Regions from separate parts of the Sulfitobacter sp. CB2047 genome, predicted to be linked through region 3. Evidence: riboswitches for the same ligand, from Rfam matches in the RefSeq annotation. Region 3 holds a riboswitch; each other region holds the start of a gene.
The links. Region 3 has a riboswitch for cobalamin ahead of IV89_RS03755 (DUF1636 domain-containing protein). Riboswitches for the same ligand answer to the same signal wherever they lie in the genome.
Positions count from the first base shown of each region.

Region 1: another riboswitch for cobalamin. It lies ahead of bluB (5,6-dimethylbenzimidazole synthase); the one in region 3 lies ahead of IV89_RS03755 (DUF1636 domain-containing protein).
Region 2: another riboswitch for cobalamin. It lies ahead of IV89_RS11375 (ABC transporter substrate-binding protein); the one in region 3 lies ahead of IV89_RS03755 (DUF1636 domain-containing protein).

Region 1 covers NZ_CP072613.1:2,701,209-2,704,480, forward strand. Annotated here, with positions in the region: gene IV89_RS13285 (hypothetical protein) at 1-676, opposite strand, end outside; gene bluB (5,6-dimethylbenzimidazole synthase) at 915-1,595, opposite strand; cobalamin riboswitch at 1,645-1,823, opposite strand; gene IV89_RS13295 (hypothetical protein) at 1,860-2,621, opposite strand; gene IV89_RS13300 (BCCT family transporter) at 2,988-3,272, shown strand, end outside.
Region 2 covers NZ_CP072613.1:2,288,922-2,292,193, reverse strand. Annotated here, with positions in the region: gene IV89_RS11380 (iron ABC transporter permease) at 1-862, opposite strand, end outside; gene IV89_RS11375 (ABC transporter substrate-binding protein) at 883-1,899, opposite strand; cobalamin riboswitch at 2,043-2,242, opposite strand; tRNA gene IV89_RS11370 (tRNA-Glu) at 2,365-2,439, opposite strand; gene IV89_RS11365 (SDR family oxidoreductase) at 2,624-3,272, opposite strand, start outside.
Region 3 covers NZ_CP072613.1:799,502-802,773, reverse strand. Annotated here, with positions in the region: gene IV89_RS03760 (cobyric acid synthase) at 1-1,001, opposite strand, end outside; cobalamin riboswitch at 1,169-1,387, shown strand; gene IV89_RS03755 (DUF1636 domain-containing protein) at 1,481-1,861, shown strand; gene cobW (cobalamin biosynthesis protein CobW) at 1,858-2,892, shown strand; gene cobN (cobaltochelatase subunit CobN) at 2,899-3,272, shown strand, end outside.

The sequences.
Region 1 (3,272 bases), 1.4 Mb from region 3:
CGGCAAGATAGGTCCGGTCTTCCTCGCTCACCTCACCCGTGCGGTAGATATTGGCAACGATGCTGGCGGTCTGCTCTGCCAGTTGCTCGGGATCGGCTGTCAACGGGTCGACCTGATTGGGGCGCAAAAGCTGGTTCGACAGGTAATCTGTCGGATCATTCTTGGCCTCATCCGGGATTGCAGCACCCGCCGCATCGGCCAGCCCGGAGGCAGCACCTCCCACGGCAGAGCCCGCAGCTTCGACGACCGTACCAGCCGCTTTGCCTGCACCCGCTGCGACGTTGCCCGCGGTATTGGCTGCAAAGCTCAGCGCGCTTGATAGCATCACGGCGGTGATCACAGACCCGAGGCCCCAAACAACCAGACCGTTGATCCCGTCACGAGCAGTGACTTCATCATCCGTAGCGCTTTCGACGCGGCGGCGCATGCGGCCCGCGATATAACCACCGGCCAGATAGGAGGCGACCAGCGTGATCACCATCCACAGCGCGGTCAGCACCAGTTCAAGCGTCGATGAATTGTCGGTTCCGTCCAGCGTGATCGACGACAGGCCAAGTGCCGCGCCGAAGGTGGTCAGCAAGAGGCCGATCGCCACAGCGACAACAGTGCCCGCGAAAATTGCGGGCCAGTCGACATAGGATCCATCGGCAGTTTTTTCAGTAAGTGTCGTGTTCATGTAAATGCCTCCCCGGCGTTTGATTACGCCAAGCCGACCAGCGACAGCACCGCCATAACCACGACCACAAGACCAACGAGATAAATGATACCGCCCATTTTGAATACTTCCTCTTTGCGTGCCAGACGCGGGATGCACTGGCTTCACAAAGGCAACGTCAGGGAACCGGCATAGTTCCGCTGACCGCGCAAAATACCCGCATTGCGGGAGATGACAACGTGAGCGGGACGGGCAGTGACTAAGGGTCGCCCTGCCACGTACCATCAAAGATCATCTCGTCCACGGGGAGCCGTTTGCTCCAGCCTTTCACCTCAAGTTCGGGCGTCTGGTAAAGCTCGTCCACGTGGCCCAGACAGAGGTAACCGACGATCTCTATCCGGTCGGGGATATTCAGCAGGTCACGCAGATCGGCATCGCGGAACACGCTGACCCAGCCCATCCCGATGCCCTCGGCGCGGGCGGCAAGCCAGAGGTTCTGGATCGCGCAGACGGTGCTGTAAAGATCCATGCTTTGATTATGGGTGCGCCCCAGCACGACCTTACCGCCACGGCTGCGGTCACAGGTCACGCAGATATTGACCGGTGCCTTGCGGATGCCTTCGAGCTTCAGCGACCTGTAGGTTGTCTGGCGGTCGCCCTCGAACATCTGGGCGGCTTCCTCGTTGGCGCGGTTGAAGGCTTGCCAGACCTGATCGCGTGCGGCCTGATCGCGGATGACGATGAAATTCCACGGCTGTGACAACCCGACTGACGGTGCGTGATGCGCGGCGGTCAGTATGCGGTGCAACACATCCTCGGCCAGTGGATCGGGCAAAAACTGATCGCGTACATCGCGGCGGGTAAAGATCGCCTTGTAGACGGCGTCGCGTTCAGCATCTGAAAAAGGCGCGGCGGGTGCCAGCGCAGAGGGTATCGGCATTGTTCAGTCCCCAACAATACGTTTAAGCGCCAATCCCGCTGTCCATGCGGGGCAAGCTGTACTGTCTGGCCGGTCTTCTGACTTAGGGTCGTCTGGTCCGCGCGCCTTCCCGGAATAGTCCAGTGGCCTATGCGCAAACCATCCCCATTACAGCGTTGGGCACGTGCCGGAGTTTCACCAGCTTCCCGATTCTTCCGCGAGGCGGACACCAGACCCGGCCATTGGGCCACGGCTGTCCGCCCGGAACAAGCCCTAACGCGGGGATCAGCCGCGTTTGGTTGCGAAAATCTTCTTCATTACGGCGTCGAACTCGTTCCACGAGATGACGGCCTTGTTGCCCGCATAGCCGTGATAATAGGACCGCCCGTTAGAGGTCGGGAAACCGGCCCAGATACGTGCGAGGTTTTCCATAAAGCGGTGGCGGCTGATCTTACCCTTCTTGAAGGAGTTAAACCCCGCATCGACCAAAAGGATATCGGCCAGCCCGTCCTGAACCGCCGAGGTAAAGCGGTCATTCTTGCTCAGGCCCGCCTGTCGCACCAGACTGCGCAGCGTGGATGGAATGAACTGGTATCGACCGATGGCATGCGGTTGGCCCGGCGTGCGGTCGATCCAGCGGTAGATCTCGCCGATGGTCATTTGCGTCGGACGCTGTGGCGGCAGCCGTTTGGCTCCGTATTGCACGGCGTCATAGCCCTTTGGGCCCGCCTCGGCCCAAGCGATGAGGCTTTTGAGGTCCGCGGCCGTGCTGACCCCGCTGAGCTCTTGGAAAGACCGGCTGCGGCTGCTCACGGTTTTGGACCGGACCTGCGCTTTGGGCTGGATCTTGTGGCGCAGCTTGATCTGACCCTGCCCTGCGGATTGCATGACGTTGAACGAGATGTCGCTTTGCATGGCAGAGCGCGCACCGGACAGGCTGAACCCTTCGGCGCTGACAGTGGTAGCGGCCAGAAGTGCCGCGGTTGCGATAATTGGTAGTGTGCAAGTAACTTTCATATCATCCCCCATGATGAAAAAATTTGTCATGGGACCATGGTGACCGCAGACGCCCGCGCTTTCATTTGCGCAAGCAGGTGGGTCGGGGCCATGGACGGATAGGCCGGCATATCTTTTGGGATAGGGCGCTATCCCGCGGTGCGGTTGCCCCCTCCGTTCAGACGGGCGTGGGCAGTGTGGCACGCGGAACCGCCCCGGTGTTTCACCCGAATCCAAAGAGGGGATTCGCGGTAAACCACGGAAAAAACGCATAGCCCGCGACCCGCAAACGGGGCGTCAAGCCCGCATCCGGGGGCTAAGCCATGATATTCATTTACTTAATTCCCGCGCAGCGGTGGTCGTTTTGTCGGAGTTGCGCTATGATTAGTCGCAAATACATAAAATGGAGAGCATCTAATGACAGATGAAACGTCGCCGGGTATCCCGACACCCGACGGGGCCGCTGCCGTAATCGACACGGATTACGAGATCGGCCAAGACAACAAAGAAGGCAGCGTGGGGCCCTTCGGCTTCGACATTCACAACCCGGTCTTCGCGATCTCGGGTGTGTGTATTGTTGCCTTTGTATTCTATACACTCGCGCTGCCCGAACAGTCTGGCGCGCTGTTCACATGGCTGTTCTCGTCGGTGACAAAGGGCTTTGACTGGTTCTTTATCTCTGCCGGCAACATCTTTGTGCTG
Region 2 (3,272 bases), 1.5 Mb from region 3:
TCGCGTGACGATGCCCTACGACGATGCGCATGGCATGGGGAATCACCAGCCCGACAAAGCCGATCGCCCCCACCACCGACACCATCACCGCCGTGACCAGCGCCGCCGTGCCGATCAGCAGCAGCTGCACGCGGCGCACCGGAATGCCCAAGGACGCGGCGCTGTCGCTGCCGAAGGTAAAGGCATCCAGCGCGCGGGCGTGCCACAGACAGGCCAGCAGACCGATCATCGCCGCGGGCAGGGCGCTCAGTACATCGGGCCAGCGCACGCCCGACATATTCCCCAAAAGCCAGAACATGATAGCACGGGCCTGTTCGGCATTGGCCGATTTCGTGATCATCAGCGCGGTCAGGGCGTTGAACATCTGGCTGCCCGCGATACCGGCCAGCACGATCACGCCCGCGGCCCGCAGGCCCACACCGCCCCCTGCCGCCTGCGCCAGCAAGGCGACAAAAGCGAAAGCCACCAGCGCCCCGCTGAACGCACCGATAGACAGCGAGATGGCACCACCCCCCAGCCCGAGGATGGTCACCGCAACAGCGCCCGTGGACGCCCCCGCAGAGATGCCCAGCAGATAGGGATCCGCCAGCGCATTGCGCAGCAGTGCTTGCAACACGACGCCCGACAGCGCCAGACCGGCGCCACAGCACATCGCCACCACGGCCCGCGCCATGCGGTAGTTCCACACGATGCCTTCGTCAATTTTGTCGACCGCATAGCCCGCGTTCAGCGCCTTGTTGGCCAGCACCTTCAGCACCACCAGCGGCGGGATAGAGACCTCGCCGATGGCCGCACCAAACAGCAGTGCGGCCAGCAGCACCGGCGGGATGATCACCCACCAGTGCCACTGCGGCCTGCGCATCACAGAGCGGTCGATTGCGGTCATTCGGCCAGATCGAAACCGGACAGCGCGTCAGCCATCGTTTCCAGCGCATAGATCGCACGCACGGTCGGGTCCATCGCATGGGCGTCCATGGTGATGATGCGGCCCTCTTTCACCGCGGTCATCTCGCGGGCGACGGGGTCGTTCATCAGGAAGGTGCGCTTTTTCTCGATGTCATCCGCAGGGAAGCGGCGACGGTCCATTTTGGCGAGCACGATGAAGGTCGGGTCGGATTTCGCCAGAGTCTCCCATCCGACCAGCGGCCATTCCTCGGCCGAGGTCACGACGTTTTCAACGCCAAGCTTGTCCATCATATAGGCGGGCACACCCTGTTGACCTGCCACATAAGGGTCCGCCGCCATCTCGGAGGACGAGAACCAGAACAGCGCCGAGGTGCCTTGGGGCAGGTTCAGCGATTTGGCTTTCTCGACCGCCTTTGCCTCGCGCGATTGCAGGTCTGCCAGCAGCGTGGCACCGGCGTCTTGCGCGTTGTAGATACGGGCGAGCTCTTCGATGCTGGTATACAGCTGCTGGGTCGTGAACAGTTCAGATCGCGTGCCGTCCGCGCCGACAGAGTTATCCTTGGCCGCGCAATCGGTGGGCATCACATAGGTCGGCACGCCCACCTCGTGAAAGCTGTCGCGGGTGCCGACCATACCTTCGGGGCCGACGTGCCATTCATACATCACGGTGACCAGATCGGGGCGTTTGCCCAAAACGCTTTCAAAGCTGGGGTCGTTATCCGCCAGCCGTTCAATCGCATCGTTTGTCTCTTTGAACTCTGGCAAAACGGGGCTGAACCAGACAGAGGTTCCCGCGATCCGGTCCTGCTGGCCCAGCAGATACAGGATCTCTGTCGTGGATTGTCCGATGGTCACGGTGGTCTGGGGTGCCGCGTCAAAGCTGAGCGTGTGGCCGCAGTTGTCGATGGTCAGCGGATAGTCTGTCTCTGCGCCAAGCGCGGTGCTGCCCGCAAGGCTCGCAATCAGGGTCAGGCTGGAAAAAACTGGTTTCATATCAAGGGCTCCGGTTGGTCCGATGCCGGGGTCTTTGAATAGAAAGAGAAGGGGCCAGCCAAACGGCGCGCGGGCGCATTTTGGTCTGCGCGTGTGGTAAGATCCGGTCCCATCATCATCCTCTCCCGAGCAACCCCGCCCGGTGTTTCAGGTTCAGTGTCGGCAGGTCTCCTGACTGACGGATCGCGGCTGTCCCCGCCTTCCCGGACCTTGAGGCCCAGTGGCATGATGGAGGTAGCTCACCGTCTACAGTTGCGGGGGCAGTTCCGGTTCATCCACACCAAAGCGCGGATGGCGAATTCCCTATTATTTCCCGAAGGAAACCGACCCGGTTTCGATGACAGTTGTCCGCCCACCCGTCAAGTTGCGTTTTTGCGGTCGTCATCGCGGGGCAAAGGCAAATAACGCAGGCCACAGTTCCGCAGAACGGGCGAGAGGCAAATAACAAACGGATGGAAAACCAAGTGGCAGCCCGTAGGGGAGTCGAACCCCTCTTTTCAGGTTGAAAACCTGACGTCCTAACCGATAGACGAACGGGCCACTTAACTTGTGAGCGCTTCTTTAGGCAAAGCCATCGGCGGGCGCAAGTGCAAGCCGCATGAGAAAGCGGGGAAATACGGCAAAAAAATCACAGATCTTGGTGCCGTGTTTCAAGGGGCGAATGGCGAGAGGGGATCGTCGCGTGAAACGCGCGCCGCGCGCGGGATGCGGGCGCGCGTTTCCCTTAGATTTCCCAGTGAAAACCCGTCGCTTTTTCGGAGACGGTCCAGAGTTTCTCCATCACGGGTTTGTCGTAGGCATGGGGGTTCAGCGTGCCTTTGCCAACGGGCCCTCCGGTTTGCAGCCATCCGGTCGGGCCATAAAGCGCCCGCTGTGCCAACCCGTCTTCGGTCGCGCACATAACCTCGGGATACGCGCCTTTTTCGGCGGATTGCACCATTGGCGTCTTGCTCATCATCCACCAGGTGACCCTTGTGAAAAGCCCGCCGCTTGTGCTGATCAGCGAGGTCGCCGACGCGCCGGGGTGACAGACGTATACCTCAACGCGGCTGTCGGTGGCTTTCAGCCGGTCCTGAAGCTCATAGGCGAACATCATCTGCGCCAGCTTGCTTTGGCTGTAGACCGCGTTGGCGCTATAATTCTTGTCCCAGTTCATATCGTCGAACTGGATCGTCTTGATCCCCATGTTGTACCCGAGGCTGGACACCACAACGATCCGGCCCGCACTTTCCTGAATGCGATCAAACAGCATCCCGCACAGCAGGAAGTGTCCATAGTGGTTGGTGCCAAGCTGGCTTTCGAACCCGTCAACGGTCAGTTGCTGTGTCGGCACCTGCGCGATGGCAGCGTTGCAGATCAGCGCGTCAATCCGG
Region 3 (3,272 bases):
CCGCCGCAAATTCCCAGCACCGCGCCGCCGCGCCGCACATGGGCATAAAGGTCGATGTCCCAGCCTTGGGCGCGCAGGAAAGCCAGATCGCCGCGGGTGGATTTCGTGCCCGGCAGGATCACCAGATCGGCGTCCGCGGGCAGCGGCGTGCCGGGGGGGACCATGGTCAGCCGCACCGAAGCCTCCGCCGCCAGCGGGTCGAGGTCGTCGAAGTTCGAGATGCGCGAGAGCATGGGGCAGACGATGTGGAACCCGCCGTCGGAGGGGGCGCGCGACAGGTCCACCGCGTCTTCGGCGGGCAGCAGATGCGCGTTGGCAAACCACGGCAATGTGCCGAACCCCGTCCAGCCGGTGCGGCGTTCAATCTCGCGGTAGCCGTCGTCAAAAAGGCTGACATCGCCGCGGAACTTGTTGACCAGAAAGCCGGTGATCATCGCCGCGTCCTTTGGGTCCATCACCACTTGGGTGCCCACGATCTGGGCGATGACGCCGCCACGGTTGATGTCTCCGGCCAAGACAACGGGTACACCTGCGGCGCGGGCAAAGCCCATATTGGCAAGGTCGTTCTGGCGTAGGTTTACCTCTGCCGGGCTGCCGGCGCCTTCGACGATGATCAGATCGACGCTTTGCCCGAGGATTCCGAAGCTTTCGAGCACGGGGGCCATCAGCCCTGCGCGGGCCTTGCTGAAGTCACGCGCTTGCAGGGTGCTATGGCGCTGCCCCTGCACGATCACCTGCGATCCGCTGTCGGTTTCGGGCTTCAGCAGGATGGGGTTCATATGCACCGAGAGGGGCCGCCCGCAGGCGATCGCTTGCAGAGCTTGGGCGCGGCCGATCTCTCCGCCGTCCTCGGTGACGGCGGCGTTGTTCGACATGTTCTGCGGCTTGAACGGCGCGACGGAAAGCCCCCGACGCGTGGCCGCGCGGCACAGGCCCGCCACCAGCATGGATTTCCCCACATTCGATCCGGTGCCCTGGATCATGATGGCGCGGGTGGGCATGGCGGGACCTCGTGTTTTTTGTGCAGCCCTTGGTGTCAGCCTGCGGTGATCCCGTCAAGCATCCGCGGGTGCCCCCTGCCCATTGGCCACCATCGGGAAAATCGGCGCAAAGCGGGTTTGGCCCCTGCGTTATGACAGGCGCAGCTTGACAGGGGCGGGCAAATGACCAATGCAGGGCGTATGTTGGTTCCTGTCCCAGACAGGCGAAGAGGGAACGCGATACGCATTGATCCAGCCTTGGGTCAGCGCCAAGCGCAGCCGCCCCCGCGACCGTGACCGGAGAGAGCTTTCAACCACTGGCCCGCAGGCTGGGAAGGTGAAGGTTCGCAAGGCAAGCTGCCTTAGATCCGCAAGCCGGGAGACCTGCCAGCATAGTTTGTAACGGGCGAACGGGGTGTTTCGCGACTGGCCTAGAACGCTGTTCGCATGTCGTTCGCTGCTGGCGATCCCCCTTGGCCCATCGACGTATGAGGCAAGATATGACCACCACGGATCAACCGGTCACCGTCACCATCTGCACCACCTGTCGCGCAGGTCAGATCACCGCCGAGGACGCGCCGCGCCCCGGGCAACAGCTGTTTGACGCGCTGTCGGGGCATCTGCCCGACGGTGTGCAGCTGCGCGGAGCCGAATGTCTGTCGGCCTGTTCGCGGGGCTGTTCGATGGTCCTGTCGGGTGGGCCGTCGCGCTGGACCTATGTGTACGGCGATCTCGACACGGACGCGCATTTGTCCGATATCGTGAAGGGCGTCTCTGCCTATGCCCAGACCTCTGATGGCGTGGTGCCCTGGCGCGAACGCCCCGTGGTCTTCCGCAAACAATCCATCGCCCGCATTCCCCCACAGGAGCCTACCGAATGACCAACCTTACCAAAATCCCCGTTACCGTGATCACCGGCTTTCTGGGCGCTGGCAAAACCACCTTTATCCGTCACCTGATGGAGAACGCGGGCTCCAAGCGTCTGGCCGTGCTGGTCAATGAATTCGGCACCGCCGGTGTGGATGGCGACATCCTGAAATCCTGCGCGATTGACAATTGCCCCGCCGAGAACATCGTCGAGCTGGCAAACGGCTGTATCTGCTGCACCGTGGCCGATGACTTTATCCCCACCATCGAAGCGCTGATGGCCCTGCCTGAAACGCCTGATCACATCCTGATCGAGACGTCGGGGCTGGCGCTGCCAAAGCCTTTGCTCAAGGCGTTTGACTGGCCAGCGATCCGGTCGCGCATCACCGTGGACGGCGTGATTACGCTTGCCGATGCCGAAGCCGTGGTCAGCGGGCAGTTCGCCCCCGATCTGGAGGCCGTGGCCGCGCAGCGCGATGCCGATGACAGTCTGGACCACGAAACGCCTTTGTCCGAGGTGTTTGAAGACCAGATCGCCTGCGCCGACATCGTGCTGCTGTCCAAGGCCGATCTGGCAGGCCCCGACGGCGTCGAGGCTGCGCGCAAGGTGATCGAGGCGCATGCGCCGCGCAAGCTGCCGATCATTCCGATGACCGAAGGCGTGATTGACCCCCGCGTTGTGCTGGGTCTGGAAGCCGCCGCCGAAGATGACATCGACGCGCGCCCCAGCCACCACGACGGGCATGACGATCACGAACATGACGACTTTGAAAGCGTGGTGATCGACATGGGCGAAGTCGCCGATGTCGCCACGCTTGAGGCCGCCGTGTTGCGCTTGGCGCGCGAGCAGAAAATCCTGCGCGTCAAGGGCTATATCGCCGTTCAGGACAAACCGATGCGTCTGCTTGTGCAGGCCGTGGGCGAACGCGTGCGCAGCCAGTTCGACCGCCCTTGGGGGGACATGCCGCGCCGCAGCCAGCTGGTTGTGATCGCAGAGCATGATCACGTGAACGAAGCCGCGATCCGCGCGGTGCTGGAGGGCTAAGCCGCCATGCATGTCGTCTTTCGCGAAAGCCACGGACTGGACCAAAGCGATCTGCCCCAAGACCTGGGGCAGACGCCGGCGGATCTGGTGGTGCTGTCCTTTTCGGACAGTGATCTGGGGGCTTTCGCGGCGGGCTGGCATCGTGCGGAAGGGGGCTTGCCGTCGTTGCGGCTGGCCAATCTGGTCGCGCTGAAACATCCGTTGTCGGTCGATACCTATGCCGAACAGACCCTTGCAGGGGCCAAGGCGGTATTGGTGCGGCTGATCGGGGGCGAAAGCTATTGGCCTTACGGGCTGGCGACCTTGCAGGATATGGCGCGCAAGCAGCAGATCGCGCTGGCGGTGCTGCCTGCGGACGGCCAACCCGACCCACGGCTCGA